4 regions of the Streptomyces sp. NPDC046821 genome follow, and region 1 is predicted to be linked to each of the others. Evidence: riboswitches for the same ligand, from Rfam matches in the RefSeq annotation. Region 1 holds a riboswitch; each other region holds the start of a gene.

What was found. A riboswitch is a leader RNA that binds a small molecule or an ion and turns the genes downstream of it on or off. The one in region 1 is predicted to bind cobalamin.
Region 2: linked by a shared signal. The riboswitch ahead of ABZ893_RS29905 (ribonucleoside-diphosphate reductase subunit alpha) and the one ahead of ABZ893_RS14265 (HoxN/HupN/NixA family nickel/cobalt transporter) in region 1 are both predicted to bind cobalamin.
Region 3: linked by a shared signal. The riboswitch ahead of ABZ893_RS07360 (iron ABC transporter permease) and the one ahead of ABZ893_RS14265 (HoxN/HupN/NixA family nickel/cobalt transporter) in region 1 are both predicted to bind cobalamin.
Region 4: linked by a shared signal. The riboswitch ahead of ABZ893_RS20040 (prenyltransferase/squalene oxidase repeat-containing protein) and the one ahead of ABZ893_RS14265 (HoxN/HupN/NixA family nickel/cobalt transporter) in region 1 are both predicted to bind cobalamin.

Annotation. Positions count from the first base shown of each region.
Region 1 is NZ_JBEYYB010000006.1:279,102-286,466, reverse strand. It holds gene ABZ893_RS14280 (cytochrome P450) at 413-1,636, shown strand; gene ABZ893_RS14275 (hypothetical protein) at 1,734-2,375, opposite strand; gene ABZ893_RS14270 (YoaK family protein) at 2,492-3,166, opposite strand; gene ABZ893_RS14265 (HoxN/HupN/NixA family nickel/cobalt transporter) at 3,282-4,385, opposite strand; cobalamin riboswitch at 4,413-4,635, opposite strand; gene ABZ893_RS14260 (metalloregulator ArsR/SmtB family transcription factor) at 4,725-5,087, shown strand; gene ABZ893_RS14255 (inorganic diphosphatase) at 5,183-5,659, opposite strand; gene ABZ893_RS14250 (GNAT family N-acetyltransferase) at 5,777-6,253, opposite strand; gene ABZ893_RS14245 (class I SAM-dependent methyltransferase) at 6,532-7,248, shown strand; gene ABZ893_RS14240 (DUF4440 domain-containing protein) at 7,300-7,365, opposite strand, start outside.
Region 2 is NZ_JBEYYB010000016.1:32,856-40,220, reverse strand. It holds gene ABZ893_RS29920 (hypothetical protein) at 63-221, shown strand; gene ABZ893_RS29915 (class I SAM-dependent methyltransferase) at 203-1,042, opposite strand; gene ABZ893_RS29910 (ribonucleotide-diphosphate reductase subunit beta) at 1,201-2,220, opposite strand; gene ABZ893_RS29905 (ribonucleoside-diphosphate reductase subunit alpha) at 2,217-4,571, opposite strand; cobalamin riboswitch at 4,690-4,824, opposite strand; gene ABZ893_RS29900 (hypothetical protein) at 4,896-5,687, shown strand; gene mctP (monocarboxylate uptake permease MctP) at 5,767-7,365, opposite strand, start outside.
Region 3 is NZ_JBEYYB010000003.1:171,821-179,185, reverse strand. It holds gene ABZ893_RS07370 (ABC transporter substrate-binding protein) at 1-1,197, opposite strand, end outside; gene ABZ893_RS07365 (GntR family transcriptional regulator) at 2,269-2,988, shown strand; cobalamin riboswitch at 3,088-3,216, shown strand; gene ABZ893_RS07360 (iron ABC transporter permease) at 3,363-4,391, shown strand; gene ABZ893_RS07355 (ABC transporter ATP-binding protein) at 4,446-5,207, shown strand; gene ABZ893_RS07350 (ABC transporter substrate-binding protein) at 5,236-6,243, shown strand; gene ABZ893_RS07345 (DUF5937 family protein) at 6,288-7,283, opposite strand.
Region 4 is NZ_JBEYYB010000009.1:199,187-206,551, forward strand. It holds gene ABZ893_RS20030 (CbiQ family ECF transporter T component) at 1-1,138, opposite strand, end outside; gene ABZ893_RS20035 (SCO2322 family protein) at 1,143-1,835, opposite strand; gene ABZ893_RS20040 (prenyltransferase/squalene oxidase repeat-containing protein) at 1,832-3,031, opposite strand; cobalamin riboswitch at 3,148-3,267, opposite strand; gene ABZ893_RS20045 (SPFH domain-containing protein) at 3,398-4,603, opposite strand; gene ABZ893_RS20050 (hypothetical protein) at 4,616-4,879, opposite strand; gene ABZ893_RS20055 (MBL fold metallo-hydrolase) at 4,982-6,031, opposite strand; gene ABZ893_RS20060 (aldehyde dehydrogenase) at 6,211-7,365, shown strand, end outside.

The DNA.
Region 1 (7,365 bases):
CGGGTGATGGTGTGGCCACACACCCCGACGGGCGTGCTTAACCCCTACTAACGCCGTTGGTATGTGATCTGGCCCCTATGGGCCGCCTCACAGCCTGAGACCCTCCGGAGTTGCCCAGGTCACGCGTTTCGGCCTCTTCGGCGGGGGTTCTGAGCGCGCACGGAGGGCGCGAATCTCCGTGTAGGTGGCTCTCTGTATGCGAGGGGACACCCTTACGTGTGTGACGCCTCCCCGGTCCTACGTGTCTCATGCACGACGTGACACACGTCTCTCCCACGACATGCCACCCACACGGCGACACACCACCCACCTACACACCACATCTGTCCCGATCACACCCCCACGGGGTGTCTGCGCCGACGGAGTGTCAATAACCTTTGGAGCGTTGCCTGTTAATCACTCAAGGAGCTTCATGTCCACCGTGGAAATCCCCGACATCCTGTCGCCGGAGTTCGCCGCCAACCCTTACCCCGCCTACGCCGCCATGCGTGAACACTCGCCTCTCCTGTGGCATGAGCCCACGCAGAGTTACGTCATCTCGCGGTACGCCGATGTCGAGCGCGTCTTCAAGGACAAGGAGTCGGAGTTCACCACCGACAACTACAACTGGCAGATCGAGCCGGTGCACGGCCGCACGATCCTGCAGCTCAGCGGCCGTGAGCACGCGGTGCGCCGCGCTCTGGTGGCGCCCGCTTTCAGGGGGAGCGACCTCCAGGAGAAGTTCCTGCCGGTCATCGAGCGCAATTCGCGTGAACTGATCGACACGTTCCGTGCCACCGGCTCCGTCGACCTCGTGGACGCGTACGCGACCCGCTTCCCGGTCAACGTGATCGCCGACATGCTGGGCCTGGACAAGGCCGACCACGCACGCTTCCACGGCTGGTACACCACCGTCATCGCGTTCCTCGGCAACCTGGCCGGCGACCCCGACGTGGCGGCGGCAGGTGAACGTACCCGCGTCGAGTTCGCCGACTACATGATCCCGGTCATCCGGCAGCGCCGGGACAACCTCGGCGACGACCTGCTGTCCGCGCTGTGCGCCGCCGAGGTCGACGGTGTCCGCATGAGCGACGAGGACATCAAGGCCTTCTGCAGCCTGCTGCTCGCGGCCGGCGGTGAGACCACCGACAAGGCCATCGCCAGCATCTTCGCCAACCTGCTCACCCACCCCGAGCAGCTCGCCGCCGTCCGCGAGGACCGCACGCTGATCGCCCGCGCCTTCGCCGAGACCCTGCGCTACACGCCGCCGGTCCACATGATCATGCGCCAGTCCGCGACCGACGTGGAGCTGACCGGCGGCACGATTCCTGCGGGCGCCACCGTCACGTGCCTGATCGGCTCCGCCAACCGCGACGAGGACCGCTACGCGCGGCCCGACACCTTCGACATCTTCCGCGACGACCTCAGCACCACGCACGCGTTCTCGGCCGCCGCCGACCACCTGTCGTTCGCGCTCGGACGCCACTTCTGCGTCGGCGCGCTCCTGGCCAAGGCGGAGGTCGAGATCGGCGTCGGCCAGCTCCTCGACGCGATGCCCGACGTGCGGCTCGCGGACGGGTTCGACCTGGTGGAGCAGGGCGTGTTCACGCGGGGGCCGCAGTCCCTGCCGGTGCAGTTCACGCCCGTAGCCTCTTGAAGTACCGCTGTAAGAGCGTGAGTTACGTGGAATCGGCCACGTAACTCGGAACGGGCGCGTGCCCCCGCATCGGGTTGGCCGCCGCGACCCTCGGTCGTCACTTCGACTGCGGGGCGCGCGTCCTGCGCCACAGCAGATACGCGGCACCGCCCGCGAGCGCCGCGCCGAAACCGATCCGGCCCAGGTCGAAGCCGCCGCCCGAGCTGCCGCCGACTCCCGCGCGGGCGCCGCGCGGGACGTCGTGCCTCACCGTCATCGGCGCGCTCCACCGCCTTCCGTCAGGGCAGGAACCTACGACGGACCACTGGGAGCCGGCCGCCGCGCTCAAGCTGCTCGGCTCGGCCAGGCGGGCCATCCCCCGGTACTCCGTACGGCCACCGTCCTGTCCTCGGCCTCCGCCGCTCGCGGGGAGCATGACCGAGCCCTCGGCGAAGGCGCTGGAGCTGGCCGTGATGGAGCCCTGGCCGCTGCGACCACAGGACACCGTGATCTCGACCGTGGACGAGGCCGACACGGTCGTCGGGGAGAGGAACACCTCCGCGGTGCTCGAGCCACTGGCGGAGATGCGGTCGCCCGACGGGCCCACGGGGTCGCGCGGGGACCCGGCGTCGGCGCCGGGAGCGGTCACCGCGTCGGGAGCCGTCATCGCGGCGGGCGCGGTCACAGAGCGGGCGGCCAGGTGCTGCGGCGCTGTGACGGCCCCGGGCGCGAGCGCCGTCAGGCACGCGGTCGTCGTCATGACGGTGGCTATGGGACAGAACATCCGGCGACTCTCCCGTTCCGTGAGCCACCGCGGCCGAATGCCGCGGTCCTGCTCCGGACGCTAGAGAGCGCGGGCGGACGCCGCCCGCAGGACTAGGCCGATCGGGGGCCGCCCCCGCCGCCGTTCGCGTTCTTCTTCCCGCCCCCGCTCGCCATCTCGCCCTTCTCGCGGTAAGCGACCCCCGTGGCCGTCACGAGCAGGGCGCTGACGAGAAGAGGCCAGCCGAGCCCGTGGTGCAGCACGAGCAGCGCGCCCACCCCGGCGCCCGCGAGCATCGCCGCCACGGAGACGACCCGCAGCACGGCCCGCGGATTGGTGCCCCCGGCGAGCGAGGAGTCCGCGGCGAGCCCCGTCAGCGTCATGGTCAGGACCGTGGTGGTCATCTCGGGGACCCCGAGCTTGCGGACCGTGGCGTTGCGCAGCCCCATCGCCCACGCGATGACCGCGATGAGCGCGTACATCGCATGGCCGGGCCGGGCGAACGCGATGGCCGACGCCACACCGAGCATGACCGCCTCGATGGCGAAGACCGAGCGGATCCACGTCTCCCGGGAGCGCCCGGCGAACGCCGCCGCCAGCCGCCCCGCGCACACCGCGCCCACGAGGAACGCGCCGAGCGACGTCAGCGACCCCGCCACGGAGAACCCGGGGGCTCCGGCCGCGGCGAAGCCGATGATGACGACGTTGCCCGTCATGTTCGCCGCGAAGACATGGTCGAGGCCCAGATAGCTGATCGCGTCGACGATGCCGCTCACCACCGTGAGCACCGTGAGGGCCGCGGTGACGGCGGCCGGGGGCGCCGCCGGCGCGGACGCCGCTGGGGGAACGCTCGCTTCGCTCACCCGCACGACTTTACGAGTGAGGCCCCCGGCGGTCCATGGGTCAGGAACGCAGGGCCCAGCGTTCCTCGACCTTCGCGAGCCGCCAGTACGCGATGGCCACCGCCCACACGACGACGAAGAGGCCCACGATGACGAACCCGACGTTGTCCAGGTCGAGCCCCGCTATCCAGCTCGTCACCGCGTCCCGCAGGTCGAGCTTGTCGTGCAGGACACCCACCAGCTCGATGGTCCCGATCAGGAACGCGACGGCGATCGACAGGCCGGTGATGGCGAGGTTGTAGAACACCTTGCGTACGGGGTTCGAGAACGCCCACTGGTACGCGAAGTTCATGAACGTACCGTCCAGGGTGTCGAACAGGCTCATGCCGGCGGCGAACAGCAGCGGCAGGCACAGGATCGCGTACCAGGGCAGTCCGGCCGCCGCGCCGCTGCCCGCCATCACCATCAGCGTGACCTCGGTCGCCGTGTCGAAACCGAGCCCGAAGAGGAAGCCGAGCGGGTACATCTGGCCCGGCCGCGTGATGGACCTGGTGAACTTACCGAGGATCCGGTTCATGAACCCCCGTGAATCCAGGTGCTGTTCGAGCTCCTTCTCGTCGTACGAGCCCGCACGCATCGCACGGAACACCCGCACGATCCCCACGAGCGCGACGAGGTTGAGCGCCGCGATGAGGTACAGGAACGACCCGGAGATCGTGGTGCCCATGACGCCGAGCGTCTGATGGGTGGCCGACCCCTCGTTCATGATCCGACCGGCCAGCGCGGTGCCGCCCGCGATGAGCGCGGCCAGCACGACCACGACGCTGGAGTGTCCGAGCGCGAACCAGAAACCCACGGACACCGGGCGTTTGCCGTCGGCCATCAGCTTGCGGGTGGTGTTGTCGATCGCGGCGATGTGGTCGGCGTCGAACGCGTGCCGCATCCCCAAGGTGTACGCGGTGACGCCGAGGCCGATCCCGAACGCCTTGGACCCCACCTCGTAGTGCTCGGGCACGACGAGTAGGAACAGGACGCCGAACGCGACGACATGGAGTGCGGCTATCACCGCGAGGAGTCCGGCGGTACGGACGGTGTCCTCGCGCCGCCATTCGAACGCGCCGCTTCCGGACGCGGGGGACTTCGGAGCCTTTACAGGCAGGGTCATACGATCACGCTCCAGCACCTCGTGGATCACTTCGTGAGATGCCGTGGCCGGTCTCCTGGCTGACGGGTGTCCGCGTCCGCCCCTGCCTTCCCAGTCGCTTGTGGCGGCCAGTGGCATCGCGGGGCGAGGCGTCCCGGGTCTCTCGTTGCCGAGGGGCCCGGGGCCCGATCACAGTGGCGAGGGCCGCTTCGGTCTGAGTCCTTGACGGACTGTCACCGAATTCCCGAACACCACGGCCCGTCCACAGTAGAGGCCGGGCGGCGACGCCTGCAAGGCTGCACAGTTGCGTAGGTGTACGCGGGTATTCAAGATCACACCCGTGGCTGCGAGGATGTGCCCATGCATCTCGTCCCCGCCGAGCGCGCCGGCCGTCGCACGATCGACGGCCACCGGGTCTGCGACGCCATCGCCGCCATCGGTGAGCCCGGACATGTCCGCGCCTGGGCCGACCGGTTCTCGCTCCTCGCCGACGCCCGGCGCCTCGCGCTGCTGCTCGCCCTGTACCGCGCCGGTCCGCTGGCGGTCTCGGATCTCGCCGTGGCCACGGGCATGAACGACCCGGCCGTCTCGCAGGCGCTGCGGCTGCTGCGCGCGGCGGGTGTGGTCGAGGGCGAGAAGGAGGGCAGGGTCGTGCGCTATCGGGTCGTGGACGCGGCGACGGGGGAGTTGTTGAAGCAGTGTGGGGCGGACGGGGCGCACTGACGGCGCGGGCGCTTATGTGAGCGTGCCGGGGGCGCCGATACGTGGCCCCGACACCCGCCCTTGCCCCCGCTCCCGCCCGCCAGTGCTACGTCAGGTCAGCCCTCCTGCCCGGCCTCGGCCGCCCGCCGCACCGCCGCACCGATCTCCGCGTACGTGAGCGCGCGGCCCTCCCAGTGCGAGCCCTCGACGGACTTGCCGGGTTCCAGGTCCTTGTAGACCTCGAAGAAGTGCGTGATCTCCAGACGGTCGAACTCGGAGATGTCGTCGATGTCCCGCACACCGGCGTAGCGCGGGTCGTGCGCGGGCACGCACAGGACCTTCTCGTCCATGCCCTTCTCGTCCCGCATGACGAACATGCCGATCGCGCGGCACTCGACGGTGCAGCCGGGGAACGTCGGATCACCCACCAGCACGAGCGCGTCCAGGGGGTCGCCGTCGTTGCCGAGGGTGCCCTCGATGTAGCCGTAGTCGGCGGGGTACTGGGTCGAGGTGAACAGCATCCGGTCGAGCCTGATACGGCCGACGGCGTGGTCCATCTCGTACTTGTTGCGGGAGCCTTGCGGGATCTCCATGAGCACGTCGAACGCGTGGATCGCGTCGGTGCCGCGGGCTTCGTCGGTGTGACGCACCTCGTTGTCCAAACCGGCCTCCTCGTCCACCCCGAGTGTGCGCCAGTGGGCGGGGGCGCGTCACCCGATGGGAAACGCCAATTCGGGCCGGTCCCACATCACGGCGGGCGGATTCGCGGCCTCCGTGCCGGTCCGTACGGCGCCCACGCCGAGGTAGAAGCCCTCGGCAGGCGGGTGGGAGACGACGCGGACCGAGGTGAGCCCGGCGGCGCGCGCCTCGTCCTTCATGTGGGCGACGAGCAGCCGCCCGATACCGAGGCCCTGCGCCGCGTCGGCGACGAACATCAGGTCGAGCTCCGGCGGCACGAGCGTGAGCGCATAGAACCCGAGCGCCAGATCTTCCGGTCCCACGGCAACGAAGACACGATGCGCCTCGATGTAGTCGGGACCCACCCGGTACCCGTCCACCATCGCCGCGTACGGAGCCTCGTAGGCACGGGACGAGCGAACGATCCGGGTCAGCCGCTTGGCGTCCCGGGCAGTCGCCCTACGCACCCGAACCGCCTGTTCCCCGGTACGCGTAATGCTCGAATCCATACCGTGAGTATTACGCATCCAGCCGCGCCGATCGACCCAGGTCCGCACCCCTCATGCGACGGGAACCGCGGACCGCACCTGCCGCAGGAACGTCAACTCGCTCTCAGGAAGAAGGAGTTCTTCCCGGCGCGTACCCGACCTGACCAGGTCGACGGCGGGGCGGATAGGACGCTCCGCGAGGCCGCTGCCAACCCCCGTAGCCCCCGGCAAGGCGCCCGCTCCCCGGTGAAGCGGCCGCCCAACCGCGAAACACCCGCCCCCGGCCTATGCTGACCCCGATGTTCGAACCCGAAGGGCCCACAGTCCGGGAGCTCGCCGTTCAGGCGTTGTCCTCCGTCGAGCGTGGCTACGACCTGCTCGCGCCCAAGTTCGACCTCACGCCGTTCCGGACGCCACAGGTGATCCTCGCGCCTGTTGCCCGCGCCCTGCATCGCCTCGGCCCGTTCGGGCGTGGGCTCGATCTGTGCTGCGGGACCGGCGCGGGGCTCGGTGTGCTGCGGCAGGTGTGTCGCGAGCGACCCGTAGGGGTCGACTTCAGTGCGGGCATGTTGACGGAGGGACGCGCGGCGTACGGGGACGGCGCGGACCTGGTGCGCGGCGACGCGCTCGCCCTGCCCTTCGGTCCGGTCTTCGACCTGGTCGTCAGCTTCGGGGCGTTCGGGCACTTCCTGCCCCGGCAGCGACCCGAGCTGTTCGCGCAGGTCCACTCCGTACTGAAGCCCGGTGGCCGCTTCGCGTTCCCGCTTCCGGCGCCCGCGCGGCCCGGCTCACGCGGCTACTTCGCGATGCTGGCCTTCGATGGCGCGATGCGCGTGCGGAACGCACTGTGGCGGCCGCCGTTCGTCATGTACTACCGCGGTTTCCGCCTGGGCGACGTACGGAGAGAGCTGAACGCGGCCGGATTCGACGTGGCTCTCCAGGCGCTGCCCGAGCTGGGCGAGCGGAGCGACGGCAGCCCGAGGTGCCGCCTCCTGGTGGCGACCCGTAAGCGCTGACCCTCGTCGCTGACCCGTAAGAGCGGCCCCGCATTCGTTGACGCGTAACCGCTAACGGCCCGTGTCCGGCACCCCGCCCGCCTGCCGCACGTCCTCATGCAGGTGCACGATCAGCCA
Region 2 (7,365 bases), on a different contig from region 1:
TTCGAGGGTCCATGACAGTCCTGCCACTGCCGCGACTGGCCGCCCGGCGCCAGAGTGGAGGCATGAACACAGCGATGAACTACCTCACCGTCCTGGCCGTCTTCCTCCTCCTCGCCGCCCCGTCGCTGTACGGGATGGCCCACGACCGCCGGATCGACCGCCAGATCCGCGCGGCTCGCGAGGCCGAGGAGCGGCGCTCCGGCTACGACGTGGCAGCCTGACCGGGCCGCCATCCGAAGGCCAGCAGATGGGAACTCGTGACCCTGAGCTCGGGGTGCGGTTCAGCTGTCCGGGCCGCGACCAGAGCCGACCTGAACAGGTCGGACTCCACTGGGACCCGGCGGCCGGTGGCCACTTCGGCGGCCTTCAGGAGAGCTTCTCCCGGACCCTCCACGCCATAAGCGCACACCTCCGCGAGCCCGGACTCTCGTAGTTCCCGCTCCAGGTCCTCCACGCGGTGGAAGTAGGCGCTGGTGAACAGCTTTCCGTCATTGACCCCCTTGGCCAGAACCCTGGCCGTACGGGTCTCGCACTCGTCGAGATGCAGTCGGGCATGGCCCGCATTGTCGAAGAGCGGCGCGAACCGCTGGATCCCCGCGGCCACGACGAGCCCACCGGGCCGCACCACCCGCATCGCCTCCGCCAAGGCCCGCTGCCGGTCGGAGGGTTCGGGAAGGTGGTAGAGCGGGCCGAGCAGCAGGGCGACGTCGTACGAGGAGTCGGCAGCGCTCAGCGCCCGCGCGTCGCCCAGCTCCGCAGAGCACCCCGCCTCAGCGGCCTGCGCCACATGCCGCTCGACGGGGTCGACCAGGTGCACCTGATATCCGTCCGCCGTGAGCCAGCACGCATGTGCGCCCGGGCCGCCGCCCACGTCCAGGACGGAGGCGGGCCCGGCGGGCAGGTGGCGACGTAAGAGCTCTTGTGTGCGGACGAGTTCGAGAACGCCCGGCGCGGAGGCACTCAGCCGGGCGTGCTCGTCGAAGCGCCGGGTGTAGTAGTCGGCTACTTCGGCGGCCAGCCGGGGCGTGTGGGGTGCTGTCATGCCGGATGAGTGTGGCGGGGGAACACCGGCCGCCGCACGCGAATTTCACCGGTCGCGTTGATCGAAGTGGCCTTGAAGGGGCCGGACTTGAAGAACCGCGGTGAGAGTCCGGCTGTTCCCAGCTCCTGCCAGGAACAGCCGAACCCCTCTGGTACCGCTCAGAACTCCTCGTCGAACCCGACCGATCCCTCGACCGCCACCTGGTACGCCGACGGCCGGCGCTCGAAGAAGTTCGTCAGCTCCTGGACGCCCTGGAGCTCCATGAACGAGAACGGGTTCTCCGAGCCGTAGACCGGGGCGAAGCCGAGGCGCTGGAGGCGCTGGTCGGCGACGCACTCCAGGTACTGGCGCATCGAGTCGGTGTTCATGCCGGGCAGGCCGTCACCGCACAGGTCGCGGGCGAACTGCAGCTCGGCGTCTACCGCCTCGCGCAGCATGTCGGTGACCTGGACGCGCAGCTCGTCGTCGAACAGGTCCGGCTCCTCCTTGCGGACCGTGTCGACGACGTCGAACGCGAAGGACATGTGCATCGTCTCGTCCCGGAACACCCAGTTCGTCCCCGTGGCCAAACCGTGGAGCAGGCCGCGGCTGCGGAACCAGTAGACGTAGGCGAACGCACCGTAGAAGAACAGGCCCTCGATGCAGGCCGCGAAGCAGATCAGGTTGAGGAGGAAGCGGCGGCGGTCCGCCTTGGTCTCCAGGCGGTCCAGCTTCTCGACCGAGTCCATCCACTTGAAGCAGAACCCGGCCTTCTCGCGGATGGAGGGGATCTCCTCGACCGCGTCGAACGCGGCGGCGCGGTCCTCCGGGTCGGGCAGGTACGTGTCCAGGAGCGTCAAGTAGAACTGGACGTGCACGGCCTCCTCGAACAGCTGGCGCGAGAGATACAGGCGCGCCTCGGGGGAGTTGATGTGCTTGTAGAGCGTCAGGACCAGGTTGTTCGAGACGATCGAGTCGCCCGTCGCGAAGAACGCGACCAGGCGGCCGATCATGTGCTGCTCGCCCGGCGACAGCTTCGCGAGGTCGGCGACGTCCGAGTGGAGGTCGACCTCCTCGACCGTCCACGTGTTCTTGATCGCGTCCCGGTAGCGCTCGTAGAAGTCCGGGTAGCGCATGGGGCGGAGCGTCAGCTCGAAGCCCGGGTCCAGGAGGTTCTTCTGACGGTCTTCGGTGGTCACTGGCAGGCCTCGCAGGACTCGGGGTTTTCCAGGGAGCAGGCGACCGCGTCGGGGTCGGCGACCTGCTGGACGGGGACGGGCGCCGAGGACGCCGCGCGCGCGATCCGCGTGGCCGGCCGCGAGCGCAGGTAGTACGTCGTCTTCAGGCCCTGCTTCCAGGCGTACGCGTACATCGACGAGAGCTTGCCGATGGTGGGCGTCTCCATGAAGAGGTTCAGGGACTGCGCCTGGTCGAGGAACGGCGTACGGGCCGCCGCCATATCGATGAGGCCGCGCTGCGGGATCTCCCACGCCGTGCGGTACAGGTCGCGCACGTCCTGCGGGACCCAGGTGAAGCCCTGCACCGAGCCGTTGGACTCGCGCAGCGCCTCGCGGGTCTGCGCGTCCCACACGCCGAGCCGCTTCAGCTCCGCCACCAGGTAGGAGTTGACCTGGAGGAACTCGCCGGACAGCGTCTCGCGCTTGAAGAGGTTGGAGACCTGCGGCTCGATGCACTCGTAGACGCCCGCGATGGACGCGATCGTCGCGGTCGGCGCGATCGCGAGGAGCAGCGAGTTACGCATCCCGGTCGCGGCGATCCGCTCCCGCAGCGCCGCCCAGCGCTCAGGCCAGACAGGCTCGACGCCGTAGTGGTCGGGGTGCAGGACACCGCGCGCGGTACGGGTCTTCTCCCACGCGGGGAGCGGTCCGTTGCGCTCGGCCAGGTCGGCGGACGCCTCGTACGCGGCGAGCATGATGCGCTCGGCGATCCGCGTCGACAGGGCGCGGGCCTCGGGGGAGTCGAACGGCAGCTTCAGCTGGAAGAAGACGTCCTGGAGGCCCATCGCGCCCAGGCCCACCGGACGCCACTTGGCGTTGGAGCGGCCGGCCTGCCCGCTCGGGTAGAAGTTGATGTCGACGACGCGGTCGAGGAACGTGACGGCCGTGCGGACGGTCTCGTCGAGGCGCTGCCAGTCGATGTCACCGTCGATCACAAAGGCGCCGAGGTTCACCGAACCCAGGTTGCACACGGCCGTCTCGCCGTCGTCCGTGACCTCCAGGATCTCGGTGCACAGGTTCGACGAGTGGACGACGTTGCCCGGCTCCGCCGTCTGGTTGGCGGTGCGGTTGGCGGCGTCCTTGAAGGTCAGCCAGCCGTTGCCGGTCTGCGCGAGGGTACGCATCATGCGGCCGTACAGGTCCCGCGCGGGGATGGTCTTCCGGGCCTTCCCCTCGGCCTCGGCCTTGCGGTACGCGGCGTCGAACTCGTCGCCCCACAGGTCGACCAGCTCGGGCACGTCGGCCGGCGAGAACAGCGACCACGACTCGTCGGCGTTCACGCGGCGCATGAACTCGTCCGGGATCCAGTGCGCGAGGTTGAGGTTGTGCGTGCGCCGGGCGTCCTCACCGGTGTTGTCCCGCAGCTCCAGGAACTCCTCGATGTCGGAGTGCCAGGTCTCCAGGTAGACGGCCGCGGCGCCCTTGCGCCGGCCGCCCTGGTTCACGGCCGCCACGGACGCGTCGAGGGTCTTGAGGAACGGCACGATGCCGTTGGAGTGCCCGTTCGTGCCCCGGATCAGCGAACCGCGCGAGCGGATACGGGAGTACGAGAGGCCGATGCCGCCCGCGTGCTTCGAGAGGCGGGCCACCTGGTGGTAGCGGTCGTAGATGGAGTCCAGCTCGTCGAGGGGCGAGTCGAGGAGGTAGCAGGACGACATCTGGGGGTGCCGGGTGCCGGAGTTGAAGAGCGTCGGCGACGACGGCAGGTAGTCGAGGCGGCTCATCAGGCCGTACAGGGCGGCCACTTCGTCGAGCGCGCGGACCGACTCGTCCTCGGCGAGACCGCACGCGACGCGGAGCATGAAGTGCTGGGGGGTCTCGACGACCTGGCGGGTGATCGGGTGGCGCAGCAGGTAGCGGCTGTGCAGGGTGCGCAGACCGAAGTAGCCGAAGCGGTCGTCGCCGGCCGGGTCGATCAGGGCGTCGAGCCGCGCGGCGTGGAGCGTCACGAACTCGGCCGTACGGTCCGCGATCAGGCCCTCGCGGTGGCCCACCGCGACCGACTCGGAGAACGACGTGACGCCCTGCGAGGCGGCCTCGGCGGCGACGCTGATCGTCAGGAGCCGGGCGGCGAGCTTCGAGTACGCCGGGTCCTCGGAGATGAGCCCCGCGGCCGCCTCCGTGGCGAGCGAGCGCAGCTCGGCCTCGTCGGCTGCGGCGGACCGGCCGCGCAGCGCGGCGGCGGCGACCCGGCCGGGGTCGGCGTCGGGGAGATCGGCGGTCAGCTCGGTCAGGGTGCGCAGCAGCGCGGTTCCCGGGCTGTCCTCCGACTCGGACTGCGCTGAGGCCGGTTCGGCGGGCGCGATGGTCACGTGGGGCTCTCCCTCGCTCGGCTCTGGGCCTTGGGGGAGGAGGGCACGGGGGCATGGCGGAGCCCGTGTCACCGGCCCACTCCACGAGACCCGGACGTCTGTCACACCCGGGCCGGACGGCTCGGGCGGGGCTGTCGACAGGTCCTCGGACTCACGTATGCGCGCATACGTACACCGTTGCGGGACAGTTCCGGACTTGCACCGGATTCCCCTGCGACGACAGCGAGCACGAGCATACATCTTGTGTTGGCCGTGAAACGCAGCCCCACATCTTGTGTCGACTAGGGTGGCTGCCGAACTGGTGGCCGAGCAGGGGGAGGCGCGGTGCGGGGGCGGGGAACGGGCTGTGCGGCGGTACTGGTGATGCTGCTCGCGGGGTGCGGGAACGGCGGGGACGGGGCGCCCGGCGAGGGCGCGGGGAAGCGGCCTTCCGCGGCCACTGGTGCCGACGGTTCGGTGCCCGGCGCTGACGGCTCAGTGCCCGACGTCGCCGCCTCGGCCCCCGGCGTCGACGGCTCCGCCGACCCCGCAAAGCTCTTCACGGACGCCGAGTTGGGTTCCGCCCTCCTGCCGCCCGAGGCCATCGGCAAGCACGCGAAGGCGAACGAGATCTCCCTCGGCCTCTTCGACCGGCACTTCGGCGGAGGTGACTGGGGCGCGTGCGCGGCCGGCCGGGACGCGCGCGGGGAACTGATCCGCATGACCGGCGCCAGCGCCGAGCGCACCGTCCGCCCCGACCCCGCCGCGACCGGCGACGGCAACCCCTACGTCTTCGAGCGCCTCGTCTCGATGCCGGCCGCGCGGGCCGGCCGGTACCTCGAACTGCGGCGCGCCCTTCACGAGTCGTGCGCCCGCGTCACCGTGGACACCGAGGCCGCTCCGGTCGTTGAACACCACGAGGCCCGTCCCCTCCCCGAGTTGGGCGACGAGGCGTTCCTGGAGACCACACGCACGACGGGCGACGACGAGCACGACGGCACCCCGCACTACGAGGTCGAACTCCGCGTCGGCGGCGTCCTGGTGACGGTCGGAGCGGGCACGGACAGGGCCCTGACGCTCTCCTCCGCCGCCGCGGCGGCCCAGCGGGTCAGGAAGGACCTCTACGGGGGCTCGTGAGCCCTCAGGGCCCCGATACGCAGACGGGCCGCCGGAGGAATCGGGCGGCCCGTCAACGTACTTGGGGGAGTTGGGGAGATCAGTGCCCGCCCGCTCCCGCCGTCGCCTCCGGCAGCGTGTCCATGACGCCCGCGTCGCCCGCGTCCGCCGTGTAGTCGGCCGGCGAGGTCTCGTCGACGCCCTCGGGGGCCTTGAAGGCCTTGAGGAGAACGGTGAGGACGACGGTCACCACGACGTTCAGCACGAACGCGGTGAGGCCGATGTAGCCGATCTCGCCGATGCCCGGGATCTCCTTGGCGCTGCCACCGAAATGCTTCTGCGTCGGCGACGCGACTCCGTACGCGGCGAGCGTGCCGTAGACCATGCCGACCGCCCAGCCGGCGAGCAGCGCCCAGCGGTGGAACCAGCGCGTGAACAGGCCGCCGACGAGCGAGGGCATGGTCTGCAGGATCCAGATGCCGCCCAGGAGCTGGAAGTTGATGGCGACCGTCTTGTCCATGGTGAGGACGAACGCGAGCGCGCCCACCTTCACCAGGAGCGAGACCAGCTTGGAGACCTTGGTCTCCTGCTCGGGGGTCGCGTCCGGCTTCAGGAAGTCCTTGTAGATGTTGCGCGTGAACAGGTTCGCGGCCGCGATGGACATGATGGCCGCAGGGACCAGCGCGCCGATGCCGATGGCCGCGAACGCGACGCCCGTGAACCAGTCCGGGAACATGTTCTCGAAGAGCTGCGGGATCGCCAGCTGACCGTTCTGCACCTTGATCCCGGCCGCGATCGCCATGAAGCCGAGCAGCGCGAGCAGGCCCAGCATCAGGGAGTACAGCGGCAGGATCGTGGTGTTGCGGCGGATCACGTTGCGGCTGCGTGAGGACAGCGTCGCGGTGATCGAGTGCGGATACATGAAGAGCGCGAGCGCGCTGCCCAGGGCGAGCGTCGCGTACGTCCACTGCCCGGCCGGAGCCGGGGCGAGCGCGCCCACCGGCTTGCCCGTCGCGGGATTCGTGGCCGAGAACTTCTCGTTCGCCGCGTGGAAGATGGCGTCGAAGCCGCCCAGCTTGATCGGGATGTAGATGATCGCGACGGCGATGACCAGGTAGATCAGGCCGTCCTTCACGAACGCGATCAGCGCGGGCGCCCGCAGGCCCGACGAGTACGTGTACGCGGCCAGCACGGCGAACGCGATGAGCAGCGGCAGGTCCTTGACGAACCAGTTCGTCGACTCGTCACCGCCGACGCCCATGACGTCGAGGACGGCCTGGATGCCGACGAGCTGGAGCGCGATGTACGGCATCGTGGCGAGGATGCCGGTGACGGCGACCGCCAGGGAAAGTCCCTTGGAACCGAAGCGTCCGCGCACGAAGTCGGAGGTCGTCACGTAGCCGTGCTTGTGCGAGACCGACCACAGACGCGGCAGGAACGTGAAGATCAGCGGGTACACGAGGATCGTGTACGGCACGGCGAAGAAGCCGGCGGCACCGGCCGCGTAGATCGCCGCGGGGACGGCGACGAACGTGTACGCGGTGTAGAGGTCGCCGCCGAGCAGGAACCACGTGACCCAGGTGCCGAACGACCGTCCGCCCAGGCCCCATTCGTCGAGGCTCTGCTCGTTGTCGGACCTGCGCCAGCGCGCGGCCAGGAAGCCCATCACCGTGACGGCGATGAAGAAGAAGATGAAGAC
Region 3 (7,365 bases), on a different contig from region 1:
CTTCTCGCCCGTCGTGGTGGCGGCCTTCTCGAGCAGCGAGTCGACCTGCGCGTTGTGGTAGCCGGCACGGTTGGTGGTGCCGATCTTGGGCGAGCTGTACGCGGTGCGGAGGTAGATGCCCGGGTCGGGTTCCGGTGCGGTGTCGCCGACCAGCGCCATCTGCGGGATCGTGGACGGGCGGCTGAGCGAGGTGATGTAGTCCGGGAACGTGATCGGCGACAGGTTGAGGGTCACACCGATGCGGCGCAGATCGGACTGGTACAGCGTCGCTTCCTTGACCTGGTCGTTCAGCGAGGGCTGGAAGCGGAGCGTCAGGGTGAGGTGGGACTGTCCGGCGCTCTTCAGCAGCGCCTTCGCCTTGTTCAGGTCCTGCTTGAACGGTGCCTCGTCGGTCAGGCACGGGAGCGTCTGCGGCAGCGGTCCATTGCCGATCGTGCCGCGGTCGAAGCGGATGCGGGAAAGGCCGTCCGTGTAGTTGTAGGCGAGGCGCAGGGCCTTGCGCACGTCCGGGTTCGCCGTCGGGCCGGACGCCGTGTTGAAGAAGATGAAGTCGGCGTTGGGCACCGCGGCCCACGCCACCTTGAGGCCGTTCGCCTTCGCCGCGGTGTTGGCGTGGGCGTACTGCATGTTGAGCCCGATGTCGAGCTGTCCGGACGTGAGCTCGTCGAGCTTGGTCGAGCTCTCGGCGATCTGGTTCCAGATGATCTGCTTCGGCCGCTTGTCGTTGTAGGCCCAGAAATCGGCGAACCGGTCGACGCTCACCGGCACCGAGCCCTGATGGATCTTGTACGGCCCTGAGCCGGCGTCGTGCTCCCCGAGCCAGGCCTGTCCCTGGTCGGAACCGGCGTGGGCGGTGACCGTCTTCTCCGACAGGATGTACAGCTTGCTCAGGCTGCCGAGGAACAGCGCGTCAGGATGCTTCAGGTTGATCGTGAGATGAGTGTCGTCGGTGACCGTCGTCGACTTGTAGTTCGCCAGATGCGACGCGGTCCCCTGGCCGATCGATACGTAACGGTCGAAGCTGAACTTGACGTCCTTCGCGGTGAGCGTGGAACCGTCGTGGAACTTGACGCCGGAGCGCAGCGTCACCTTCACCGCCGACGCGTCCGGAGTCAGCGCGAACGAACTCGCGAGGCTCCCGACCAGCTTGTTCGAGGAGTTGTAAGCAAGCAACGTGTCGTAAAGGACATCGTCCATGAGGTTGGTCTGGTTCTGGTCCGCATGGATCGGATCCAGTGTCTGCAACGGCTGCGTGTAACCGACATTGATCGCGCCCGAATCACTTGACGCACTGTCAGCACCCCCTGCGCAGCCCGTCATTGTGAGCATCGCGGCAGCAGCCACGGGCAGGAGTCTTCCGAATCTCGCGCGATTGCTCGCACGCGTTTTCCTAGGCATAACGGCCAACCTTTCGTTCGCCATCAGGCATTCGCCTGGGCCGACGGATCGGCGGCGCTCCATCGCCGCTGGGCCAAAGGCGCGCAGCTTCGTGCCCCCGGAGCAGCGTTCGACGAAGCTCCGGGCACGCAGGTGCGCTGACCTGCCAATTAGGGGAATGCGCGGGCACGCACCTTTCGGCGCACGCGCCCACCGAGGGGCCTGAACGGCCTGCACCAGGCCGGACGGCCACTGGACCGACGTGTGAAGCCCCTGGCTGACACCGCGGGGGCCCTGTTATGGCCCAGTCGCATTCAGGAGGGGAAGTCCTTGGTACGAGCCCTCTGTCGGGACTCGGTATCCCAAATTAGAGCGACGCCGACCTGAGGTGTCAAGGGTCACATTCAACATTTGGTGCAGGCATGAATCAGGATCCGGTATCCCAGTTCCCCGCCTGCCGAACGCTCGATCCGCCCTGGTCCGGAGGGTGCCACGACCCCCGCGTACGGCGAGCCGGACAGGCTCCGAAACCGTGGTCTACGGGCGTCCACCACGACGGACGCGTGCGGGCGAACCATGAGGAGTGGGGGTCGCGAGGTCGGCACGCGACGGGTTCCGTGCACGCCCGGGCCGCACTGACACCTAGTCAGAAACGACCTCTGCTGGAACACTCGATCACCGGACGGATGCATGTGGCATCCACTTCGCCACCCCTCGGAGAGGCCCGCGTACCCGCCATCGTTCGCGGGGGAATCGCTGCCCTTGGGGTCAGCTGCCGCCCCGCCCGGGGGCCGCACGAGGAACGTGCCAGTCAGTTCATTCCGATCATTCCGAGCCGGGTGAAACTTGCGCCGATTGGGCTACGGTATCCCGTAGGAGGAGGTTGCAGACGTGCGCGACGGACGACAGGAAGGGCACGTCGTCGGCACGCGGAAGCGGCTGGCGCTCAGCGCGGAGTACACACCACTGCGCGACCAGGTGCGTGAGGTGGTGCGTGAGCGCATCGTCGAGGGGGGCTACCCCCCGGGTATGCGCATCGTGGAACGGGACCTCGCCGAGGAACTCGGGGTCTCCCGGCTGCCGGTGCGCGAGGCGCTGCGCATGTTGGAACGCGAGGGGTTCGTGTCGGTGGTCCCCCGGCGCGGGGTGATCGTCCGCGAGCTGACCCCGCACGACGTGGACCAACTCTTCGACGTACGCGAGGCGTTGGAGGTGCTGGTCGTCCGGCGCGTGACGGAGGGCGCCACCAAGGCGGACCTCCTGAGGCTCCGCCAGGTACTGGCCCGCGCCCGCAAAGCCATCGCGAACGGCAACGTCGCCGGAATCGGCCAGGCCAACGGGGACTTCCACGACGAGCTGATCCGCATCGCCCGCAACGACCTGCTCGCCGACATGCTCGAACCCCTTCAGGGCCGCATCCACTGGCTGCTCCGCCAGCACCACGACCCGGCCGAGCTGGTGGTCGAACACGCGGACCTCTACGAAGCGATCGCCTCCGGCGACCCGGACCGCGCGGCCGCCCGAGCCATGCGCCACGTACAGGTGAACCGGGACATCGCCACCCGCCTCCTCTTCGGAGCCGCGACCGGCCGCACTCCGGCGACGGGCTGAATTCCTGAGCCTGAGCTGCGTGGGGCATCGGTGGGGCGCCGGCCTGCGGGGTGAAGGGTGGGTCTTCGTGAGTCCCGCCCGCCCGGCCCGCCCGTAACTCCCCCTTGCTACGCTTCCCGTGCCTCTCGTGGGGGAAGCCGGTGGGAATCCGGCGCTGTCCCGCAACGGTGTGCGTGGCCCGCTTCGGTCACGCGAGTCCGGTCACCCTCGGCAGGTGTGCGACCCATCGAACGCTCGCCGTGGACTGCGAGCAGGGACCCCCAGAGCCCCCGGGCCCTTCTGGTGCCTGCGCGTTCCGCCGGCGGCACCGACCCGGAGGATGTGCGCCCGTCTTGCCCCGCACCACCACCCCCGCAGACGTCTCACCTGCGCGTATACCCGCCGCCCCGCTGGTCGTCGCGCTCGCGCTCGCGCTGGTCGTCTCGCTCGCCTGCGGGGTCGGACTCGGGGCTACGGGAATGAGCTGGGGGCAGGGGCTGCGGCTCATGTGGGCCGGGCTCAGCGGTGGGAATCTCGGCACAGGCGACTCGGCGGCTTACACCATCGTGTGGGAGATCCGCTTCCCACGGGTCGTGCTCGCGGCCGTGGTGGGCGCGGGGCTCGCCGCGGTCGGGGTCGCGGTGCAGGCGCTGGTGCGGAACGCCCTGGCCGACCCCTTCGTCCTCGGCATCTCCTCGGGCGCCGCCGTCGGCGCCAACGCGGTCATCCTGTTCGGCGCACTCGCCGGTTTCGGCATCTGGGCTCTCTCCTTCTCCGCCTTTCTGTCGGCCCTCGCCGCGACCCTCGTCGTCTACGTCGTGGCTCGCTCCCCGCTCGGTCTCAGCCCGCTGCGGCTCGTCCTGACCGGCACGGCGCTCGCCTACGGGTTCCAGGCCGTCACGACCGTCATGGTCTTCGGCGCCGAACGGGGTGAGGCGGCTCGCGCGGCGATGATGTGGCTGCTCGGCAGCCTCGGCGGGGCGACATGGCCGAAGGTGCCGCTGGCGGCGGTGACGGTTCTGGCCGGCTGGCTGTGGCTCAGGCTGCGGGCGGGTGCGCTCGACGCGCTCTCGATGGGTGACGAGACGGCGGCGATTCTGGGCGTGCCGCCCGACCGGCTGCGGCGTGAGCTGTTCGTCGTGACGGCGGCCGTGACGGGCACGGTCGTCGCCGTGAGCGGGGCGATCGGTTTCGTCGGGCTGATGGTTCCGCATCTCGTACGGATGCTCGTGGGCGCCTCGCACGTACGGGTGCTCGCGGTGGCGCCGCTCGCCGGGGCGGTGCTGCTCGTGTGGGCCGATGTGCTGTCGCGGTTGCTGCTCGCGCCTACGGAGCTGCCCGTAGGTGTGGTCACGGCCGCGCTCGGTGTACCCGCGTTCCTGCTGCTGATGCGGCGCGGCGGCCACGCGCTGACGGGACGCTGAGTTGGGGCGTCCCACCGACAGGTCCGTCACCGATGTTTGTTCCGGAGGAGAGTCGTGCGGCTTGCCGTAGAAGGCGTTTCGGTCGAGGTGGCGGGCGCGCGGCTCGTCGACGAGGTCACTCTCGACGTGCCCGCAGGAGCTTTCGTGGGGCTCGTCGGGCCCAACGGCAGCGGGAAGTCGACGTTGCTGCGCTGCGTCTACCGGGCACGGCGGCCCGACGCCGGAGTGGTCAGGGTCGACAGCGAGGACGTGCACCGCATGGCGCCCCGGGCAGCGGCACGCTTGCTCGCCGCGCTGCCGCAGGAGACAGCGGCCGACTTCGACTTCACCGTCACCGAGGTCGTCGCGATGGGGCGCCGGCCGCACCGCGAGCGCACCGCCGCGCGTGACCGGCAGATCTGCGAACAGGCGCTGGCCCGGGCCGGCGTCGCGCACCTCGCCTCGCGCGGCTTCCTGTCGCTGTCCGGTGGCGAGAAACAGCGGGTGCTCATCGCCCGCGCGCTCGCCCAGGAGCCGCGCGTCCTCGTCCTGGACGAGCCCACCAACCACCTCGACATAGCCCACCAGTTGGACGTGCTGCGCCGGGTACGTGCCGGCGGCCCGACGGTGCTCGCGGCCTTGCACGACCTCAATCTCGCCGCCGCGCACTGCGACGTGCTGCATGTACTGCACGGCGGGCGGGTCGTCGCCTCGGGCCCGCCGGACGAGGTCCTCTCACCGGGGCTGCTCGCCGACGTCTTCGGCGTCCGGGCACACCGGGTGCGCCACCCCGAGACAGGCACCACCCAGTTCCTCTTCGGCCCCCTGACTCCCTGACTCCCTGACACCCAACGGGAAGGTCCCTGTGCGCACGCTCCTGTCTTACGCCTCGCTCGGCCTCGCCGCCGCCCTCACGCTGACCGGCTGCGGCGCGCAGGTCGTACCTGACGAAAAAACGGCGAAGCCGCAGGCGGTGACCGTCACCAACTGCGGCGAGAAGGTCACGTACGACAAGCGCCCCGAGCGGGTGGTCACCAACGGGCCCGGCATCACCGAGCTCATGTTCGCGCTCGGCCTGGAGGACCACATGGCCGGCTATGCCATGCCCGCCGACGAGGTCTCGCACGATGACGTGCCGTACAAGGACGCGTACGACAAGGTGAAGTGGCTCTCCAAGGACCGCCTCACCAAGGAGGGCGCACTCGCCGCACGCGCGGACCTCGTCTTCGCCGGCTGGAACTACGGCTTCAACGAGAACGAGCTGACTCCGGGCGAGCTGCACAAGGCCGGCATCGACACGTACCTCCTGACCGAATCCTGCCGCAACGCCCGCACCAGCACGTCGCGCGGCATCATGCCGCCACTGGAAGCGCTCTACACGGACCTGGAGAATCTGGGCCAGATCTTCGGCGTCCAGGAGCGCGCACGAAAGCTGATCGCCACGTACAAAGCACAGGTCGCGGACGTACACGCGAAAATCCCCAAGGACGCCCCCAAGCCCTCGGTCTTCCTCTACGACAGCGGCCAGGACCAGCCGTTCACCTCGGGCCGCTACGCCGCCCCCGACCAGATCATCAGCGAGGCCGGAGGCGCCAACATCCTCCACGACCTCAAGGACTCATGGACGACGATCGGCTGGGAAACGGTCGTGAAGCGCAACCCGGACGTGATCGTCATCAACGACTACGGCTCGACGAGCGCACAACAGAAGAAGAACTTCCTCCTCTCCTACCCACCCCTGCGCAACGTCTCCGCGATCAAAAACAAGCGCATCTTCACGCTGGACTACGCAGACCTCGTCGAAAGCCCACGCAATCCGTCGGCGATCGAGCGGCTGGGGGCGTACCTGCGGGGTGGCGGTGACGCGGGCTGACACTTACGTGTCCTGCCAAGGTCCGTCAGCGGTCGGGCTCCGTCTCAGTTGCGTACGGTCGGCGACATCAGGGCATCGGCCACGGTGGTACGCGCATAGAGCACCGAGCGGCCCGCGCGGTGGGCGCTGACCAGGCCGGCGTCGCGCAGGGCGGTGAGGTGCTGGGAGGCGCCCGGCGCGGACAGGCCGCAGCGGTGGGCGAGTTCGGTGGTGGAGGAGGGGGTGTCCAGTTCGGCCAGGAGCAGGGTGCGGGAGCGGCCGAGGACACCCGCGACGGCCTCGATGGAGCCCGTCGTACGGGGTTCCCACAGGGTGCCGATGCCGCGGGCCGGGTAGGCCAGCTGCGGCGGGTCCGGCGGCACCGACCGCGTGAGCACTTGCGGCCAGGCGAAGGCGGAGGGGACCAGAAGCAGGCCCGAGCCGTTCTCGGCGCGGGTCACCGAGCAATGGCGGCGCACCAGGTGCAGGCTCCCGGCGTCCCAGGTGACCGATTCGTGCAGGTCGCCGAGAACGTGTCCGGCACCGTGCTCGGCCACCTGCCTGGCCCGGTGGAAGACGTCGGCCTCGAGGAGGCGGCGGATACGGTCCCAGTAGGGGGCAAGGGCGAACTCCCAGTAGAGCTCGACCTCTTCGGTGATTTTCTCGAGCGCCGCCTGCGGCTCCTGCCGCAGCAGCCGGATCCGGGCGGAGCGCGACAGGTCACGCTCCCCGGCCAGCATGTCCAGCTCGACGTGTACGCGCTCCGCCGGGGTCCGCCGGATGGCGGCCAACTCCTCGGCGAGGGTGGGAAAGGGCTCGGCGGGGGTCGGGTTCAGGAAGTCCGCGAGGTAGCCGTCGGCCGGGATCAGCACGGCCAGCCAGCCACGGTCGAGGCCGGCTTCTGCCAGGCGCCGACGGACCTGAGCGGTCCAGCGGCGGTGCAGTGGGTGCTCCTGATCCGCGCGCAGCAGGCGGTAGCTCGTGACCACCTCCCACATCGGCGACACCGCGAACCGTGTCTGGGCCATGTCGGCCGCGGAGAAACTGAGTTCGGACTTCATGGAATGCCCCCGTACCGACGAGCTGTGCCTGGTCGCGCCTGCGGTACGCACGCGAGAGGCACACGATGCACGCAAGATTAAG
Region 4 (7,365 bases), on a different contig from region 1:
CGGCGAGCGGCGGCGCGGGCGCCACGAACGCGGGCAGCAGCCCGAGCAGCACCCCGGCCGCCGGCCACAGCGGCAGCGCGGGCGCGGCCAGCGGCACGACACCCGGCGCGAGGGCTCCGGGATCGTAGGAACCGGTCCGGATCATGACGGCGGCGACGGCCGCCCCCGACGCGGCGACGAGCCACGCCCGCACACCCCACGAGTCGGGCCGGTACCGGGTGCGGAGCGAGCGGCGCCCGCCGAGCCAGAGCCCGCCGAGCGCGGCCGCGACCCCGGCGAGCAGCACCGGCATCCCGTACCGCCCGTCCGCGGTGAGCAGCCCGTACGTGCCGGCGCAGACCCCGACGAGCCCGCCGAGCGTCAGGACGGCGGTCGCGCGCCGCACGGCGGGGGACACCTCGACCGTACGGCCGTACCCCCGCGCGTCCATCGCGGCGGCCAGCGCGACCGACCGCTCCAACGCGCCTTCCAGGACCGGGAGTCCGACCTGCACCAGGCCGCGCAGACCGCGGTCGGGCCGGCCCCTCAGCCGACGGGCGGCGCGCATCCTTCGCACATCGGCGATCAGGTTCGGCGCGAACGTCATCGCGACGACGACCGCGACCCCGACCTCGTACAGCGCGCCCGGCAGCGACTTGAGCAGCCGGGCCGGGCTCGCGAGCGCGTTCGCCGCGCCCACGCAGATCAGCAGCGCTGCCAGCTTCAGCCCGTCGTACAGCGCGAACACCAGGCCCTCGACGGTGACCTGGCCCCCGATCCGCACGCCCTGCGCCCACGCGGGCAGCGGCACCTCGGGCAGCGTCACGAGGACGTGCGTGCCCGGGATCGGCGACCCGAGCACCACCGCGAACACCAGCCGGATCACGATCACCGTGAGCCCCAGCTTCACGAACGCCCCGTACGACCGCGCCCACGGCGCCGACGTGCGCCGCACCGCCACCACATACCCGGCCACTCCGACGAGCAGCGCGAGCAGCAGCGGATTCGTCGTCCGGGACGCCGCCGTGCCGAGCCCGAGCGCCCAGAGCCACCACGCGCCGGGATGCAGCGCGTTCGAGCGGTGGGCGCGGGGCGCCGCCAGGGGCAGGGGACGTACGGAAAGCCCCGCGCCCTCGGTCTCCGATCCGGTGCCGCTCATCGGGTCAGCCGCGCCGGCGGCGGGCCTGCCACACGGCGGCCGCGCCGAGCACGACGACGGCGCCACCGCCGGCGATCAGACCGACGGCGGGACCACCGCCGCCCGACTCCGCGACGGTCGCACGCGGCTTCTCGGCCTTCACCGAACCCGTGTCCGCGCCCTTGCCCGCGCCCTTGTCCTTGGACGTGGACACCTGCTCACCGCACCCCGTCTTCGGGTAGCCGGAGATCGCGCACAGCAGGGCCTGGTTGTCGTAGCGCAGCGGTTTCGCGACGGCGGCGAGCGCGTCCGCGGTGGTCGCGTCGTCCGCGACCCGCGCGCACGCGGTACGCGGCTCCGGCGGCGTCTCACCGGACGGCGCGTCCTGCGCGACACCGGGGTCGATGACGAGCGCGACGCGCTTCTCGCCGGCCCGCGCCGGGGTGTCCGCGCAGATCGACGCGAACTTCGCCGTCCCGCGCGGCTTCGCCGCACTCTGCGAGTCCTCGCTCACCGAGAACCGGAACCCCTCGACATCACCGTCCGAGGGACGCGCGGTCGACGGCCCCTGGGTCGCGTAGACCCACTTGTCCCCGTCGCGGTCCCAGAAGGACCAGTAGCGGTAACCGGTTGCCTGGGCCTGGCCCGCGCCGGCCAGGAGCGCGAGCAGCGCTCCCAGGGCGAGGGCCAGGACGGGCAGGCGTCGGCGGCTGCTCACAGCTGCTGCTTCTTGCGGCCGCTGAACAGGAAGCCGATGCCGATACCGGCGACGGCCGCGACGGCGACGATGTACCAGACGCTCAGGCCGCCGCTCCTCTTCTCGTCCTTCTTCGCGGCCTGGGCGTCGGCCTTCGTGACCGGCGCGGGACCGGTCGCGTTCAGGGCCTTCACCAGGTCGGTGCCGCCGAAGTCACGCGGGTCGGCGCCGGCCGCGTGGGAGGCGAGGATCAGCTGGGCGTAGGCGGCCGGGCCGCTCTGCTCGGCCCACTTCGCGGAGTTCTTCTCCAGCCAGGTCAGGGCGCCGGCGGCCTCGTCGTGGTGGCCGGCGGCGGCGAGCGCGGTGACCGCGTCGGCCGTGTTGCCGTAGTCCGGCTGGGCCTCGGCGCCCGGCATCGCGGACATGAGGTGGTGGTCCTTGGCCAGCTCGCCGGTCAGGTAGGCGGCGCCGTTCTCGGCCGCCTGAGCGGCGTCCGGCGTACCGGCCTTGCAGGTCGGGGCACCGGCCGACTTCCCGGCGACCGGCGCCAGGCCCTTGCCGAGACCGCCGAGCACACCGGCCGCCGTGGCGTCCGCGTTGGCCGCGAGCTTGCCCTTCTTGTCGGGCTGGTACGCGAACGCGCCGCTGTCCTTGTCGCCCTTGGTGCAGGGGATCGACAGCTTCACGAGCGCGGCCTGCGCGTCCGTGACCTTCTCGCCGGCGGCGGTGAGCGCGCCGATCACGACGGACGTGGAGTTGGCGTCGGCCGCCCCGCCCGGCATGTAGCCCCAGCCGCCGCCCTTGGCCTCGACGGACTTCAGCCACTTCACGGCCTTGCCTATTTCGGCGTCGTGGCCGCCGAGCGCGGCGAGGGCCTGCACGGCGACGGCCGTGCTGTTGGAGTCGAGGGGCGTCTTGGCGTCGCAGGCCTTGCCGGCGTCGGAGCGGAACGCGGCGAAACCGCCGTTCGCGCACTGCTGCCCGGTCAGCCAGTCGACAGCCTTCGACGCGGGCTTCACGCCCATCGTGTCCTGCGCGAGCAGCGCGAGCGACTGCCGCCAGACACCGTCGTACGTCGGGTCGGAGGTGCCGTAGAGGCCGGACGGGACGACGACCTTGGGGGAGGGCGAGGCGCTGTCCGCGACCGCGGCGGGCGCACAGGCGGCGCCGATCACGACGGTCGCGCCGACGAGCGCGGCGGTGCGGCGAATGTTCATGGTGGGGCGGGTGCCTCTCCCTGCGGGGAGCCGGGCGGCACGGCACACACGGGTACCGGGCGGCTCCGGCTCCGTATGCCTCGACGGTGCCGGCCACCGGCGAGCGCCGATGACACGAGCCGGTCACGCACCGCACGAGGCATTCCGGCTCACCACGAGCGTGGTTCACGGTTGCGGGTCAGCGCCGGATTCGCACCGGCTTCCCCCCGCGCGGGCATGAGGACGACCCGCACACTGTACCGGCACGTATTCCGGCCACTCAGGGGTGCCTCAGGGGTGCCCGAAGGGGGCGGGGCAACCTGTGCCCCGCCCCCTTCGGGACGATCTTCCGGAGGACAGCCGAGACGATCCTCCGGACGGAATCCGCTACCGGATGTCCACCGGCCCGTCGTCACCCGACCGCTTCGTACCGTTCCCGCCGCCGTCGACCGGGCTCGACGCCCCGCCCAGGTAGCGCTGGATCTCGCCGCCCGGCTGCCTCGTCTCGCCGTCGGGCGCGCCGAGGTTGCGGCGGACCGAGTCGAGGATGGTCAGGCCCTGGCCGACGAGCCCGGCCGCGATCTCGCCGAGGCCGTCCGCGCCGTTGAGGACGTTGACGTTGGCGCCCGCGAGACCGCTCGCCGCCTCCTTCACGATCTGCGGCAGCTGGTCGATCAGCATCCGGTCGAGCGCGACCCGGTCGTACGACGCCGCCGCCTCGGCCTGGATCTTCATCCGCTCGGCCTCGGCGATCGCCATCACGCGGATCCGCTCGGCGTCGGCCTCGGCGGGCTTCACGACCTCGGCGACCAGCTGCTGCTGGCGCAGCTCGGCCGCGCGCTCGGCCAGTTCGGTCTGCGCCGTGAGCACTTCCTGCTCGGCGTGCGCCTGCGCGAGCGGACCGGCCTGGGCGGCCGCCGCCTGGGCGCGGTCGATCTCGGCCTTGTACTGGGCCTGGACGACGGCGGTCTGCCGGGCGTACTCGGCCTGGTTGCGCTGGGCCTCCTGCTCGGCCTGGGAAGCGGCCTGGGTGGCCTGCGCCTGGGCGATCTGGGCCTGCCGCTGGATCGCGGCCTTGTGCGGGGCCGACATCGCGTCGATGTAGCCGGTCGCGCCGTCGTCGATGGACTGGATCTGGAGCGAGTCCACGATCAGGCCGATCTTCGCCATCTCGGCCTTCGAGGTGTCGAGCACCTCGGCGGCCAGCTTCTGGCGCTCGGTGACGATCTCCTCGACCGTCATCGAGCCGATGATGGAGCGCAGGTGACCGGCGAAGATCCGCCCGGTGAGGACCGACATCTGGTCCTGGTCGGAGAGGAACCGCTGCCCGGCGTTGACGATGCTCTCCACGTCGTTGCCGACCTTGAAGGCGATGACGGCGCGCACGGTCAGGGAGATGCCCTGCCGGGTCACGCACTTCTCGACGACCTCGGCCTCCGACATGGCCAGGGAGAGGAAGCGGGTCTTGCGGAAGACAGGCAGGACGAACTTCCCGTGCCCGGTCACCACCCGGAACGGCGCTCCCCCAAGTCCCCGCCTGCCACCCGAGATCAGCATTGCCTGATCGGGTGAGGGGACGCGATATCCGAACATCCTTCAGTCTCCTTAGCGGGAGCCGCCGATGCCGCCGGAGCCGTGATCGGGCTCGTCCAGTGACGGATCGGACCAGGGCATGACGACGACCTGGCGGGTGCCGCGCGACTCGATCACCAGAACGGTCGTCCCGCGTCGCAGGGGCTCGTCGGACCAAGCGAAGAACGTCTCGCTGCCGCCCCTGACCCTCACCAGTACCTCGCCCGGTCCCTCCGGTCCTCGCGTGCCGATGATCAGCTTCCCCGTGCAGCCGACCACGGCCTCGTCCGGCGCCATCGGTGGCCGCCCCCTTGTTGTTCCGGTTCTGAGGTGACTGACATTACGCCGGTTGGGACCTGCGGACTATGCGCAGGGCGGCCGCTCGGGTGCGGGGGTGCGTCAGACCGCCACATACGTCATCGGATCGCTCCCGTCCACGGCCTCCACGTGGCCCAGCTTCACCAGCCGGCGCAGATGGGACTCGGCCTCCGAGACGGCGATGGTGCGCGACCCGTAGGGGATCTGTTCCCAGGGCCGGTTCCACTCCATCCGCTCGGCGAGCTGCCACGGGGTGAGCGGGGCGGCGAGCAGCGTGCGCAGGCCCGCGAGGCGCTCCTCGTGGTGGTCGAGCAGTTCCCGTACGCGGGCGGGGGCGTCGGTGAAGGTGTGCTGGTGGGCGGGGAGCACCTCGGCGGGGGCCAGGCGGCCGATGAGTTCGAGGGAGGCCAGGTAGTCGCCGAGAGGATCGGTGACGGTGGCGTCGTCCGGGTCCTCGTAGAGGCCGATGTGCGGGGTGATGCCGGGGAGCAGGTGGTCGCCGGAGAAGAGGCGGCCGTTGCCCTTGAGGCCGGCGGGGTGCTCCTCGTCCAGGTGCAGGCAGACGTGGCCCGGGGTGTGGCCGGGGGTCCAGATCGCGCGGAGCCGGCGGCCCGGCAGGTCGAGCAGGTCGCCGGGGGTGATGGTGCGGTCGGGCAGCGCCGGGTCGAGACCGGGCATGTTGCGGGTGCGGCCGTTGTCGCGGGCCGCGATCAGCGGGGCGATGTGCTCCTCGGGGGCGCCCGCGCCGATGAGCTTGGTGACCATGTAGCCGTACCAGCGCGACGGCGGGTTCTGGCGGGTGCGGCGCACGACGGCCGCGTCCGCCTCGTGCATGGCGATCCAGGCGCCGGACGCCTCGCGCACCTTGGCGGACAGGCCGTGGTGGTCGGGGTGGTGGTGCGTGACGAGTACGCCGGTCAGCTCGCCGACGGACGTGCCGCACGCGGCGAGGCCCGCGGTGAGGGTGTCCCACGACGTCGGGTCGTCCCAGCCGGTGTCGACGAGGACGGGGCCCGCGTCGGTGGCCACGAGGTGGACGAGGGTGTAGCCGAGGGGGTTGTCCGGGATCGGGACCTGGATGCTCCAGACCCCTCCGCCGTGGTCCTTCACCTGGCCGGTCGCCTCAGTCATGGGTCCCCACTTCTCGCGTGCACCGCCGAACACTGTCTTTGAAACTTGTTGCAAGTATCTACCTGATCAACCGTCAGATCCAGAGCCGGCGAACGCGGCGCGACCCTTCCGGATGCGAACTAGAACTGGTATCAGTTCTGAAACGGCGTCAGGTAACGGCCGCAGGAGGCAAGTCAGCCATGACCGAGCTCGTGGAACACGGACAGCTTTTCATCGGCGGGGAGTTGACCGATCCCCTCGGTACGGACGTCATCGAGGTGATCTCCCCGCACACCGGCGAGGTCTTCGGCCGCGTACCGCACGCGGCGCCCGCCGACGTGGACCGGGCCGTCGCCGCCGCCCGCCGGGCCTTCGACGAGGGACCCTGGCCGAGGGCCACCCTCGAAGAACGCATCGCGGTCGTCACGCGCATCAAGGACGCGATCGCCGTACGGCACGAGGAGATCGCCCGCACCATCTCCAGCGAGAACGGCTCCCCGTACTCGTGGAGCGTCCTCGCGCAGGCCCTCGGCGCGATGATGGTCTGGGACTCCGCGATCAACGTCGCGAAGAACTTCACGTACGAGGAGACCCGCGACGGCGCGCTCGGCAAGATACTCGTACGCCGCGAACCGGTCGGCGTCGTCGCGGCCGTAGTCCCGTGGAACGTCCCGCAGTTCGTCGCCGCGGCCAAGCTCGCGCCCGCGCTGCTCGCCGGGTGCACGGTCGTCCTCAAGCCCTCGCCGGAGGCGCCGCTCGACGCGTACCTCCTCGGCGAGATCGCGAAGGAGGCGGGGCTGCCGGAGGGCGTCCTGTCGATCCTGCCCGCCGACCGCGAGACCAGCGAGTACCTGGTCGGGCACCCCGGTATCGACAAGGTCTCCTTCACCGGGTCCGTCGCCGCCGGCAAGCGCGTCATGGAGGTCGCCTCGCGCAACCTCACCCACGTCACCCTCGAACTCGGCGGCAAGTCCGCCGCCGTCGTCCTGCCGGACGCCGACATCGAGACGACCGTCCCCGGCCTCGTCCAGTCCGCCTGGATGAACAACGGCCAGGCCTGCGTCGCCCAGACCCGCATCCTCCTGCCCCGCTCGCGCTACGACGAGTTCGCGGGCGCCCTCACGGAGGCGGCGGCCGCGCTCGTCGTCGGCGACCCGCTCGACCCGGCCACCCAGGTCGGCCCGCTCGTCGCGCAGCGCCAGCAGCAGCGGTCCCTCGACTACATCCGCATCGGCCAGGAGGAGGGCGCCAAGGTCCTCACCGGCGGCGGCCGCCCGGCGGGCCTCGACCACGGCTGGTACGTCGAACCCACCCTCTTCGGCGACGTCGACAACTCCATGCGCATCGCCCGCGAG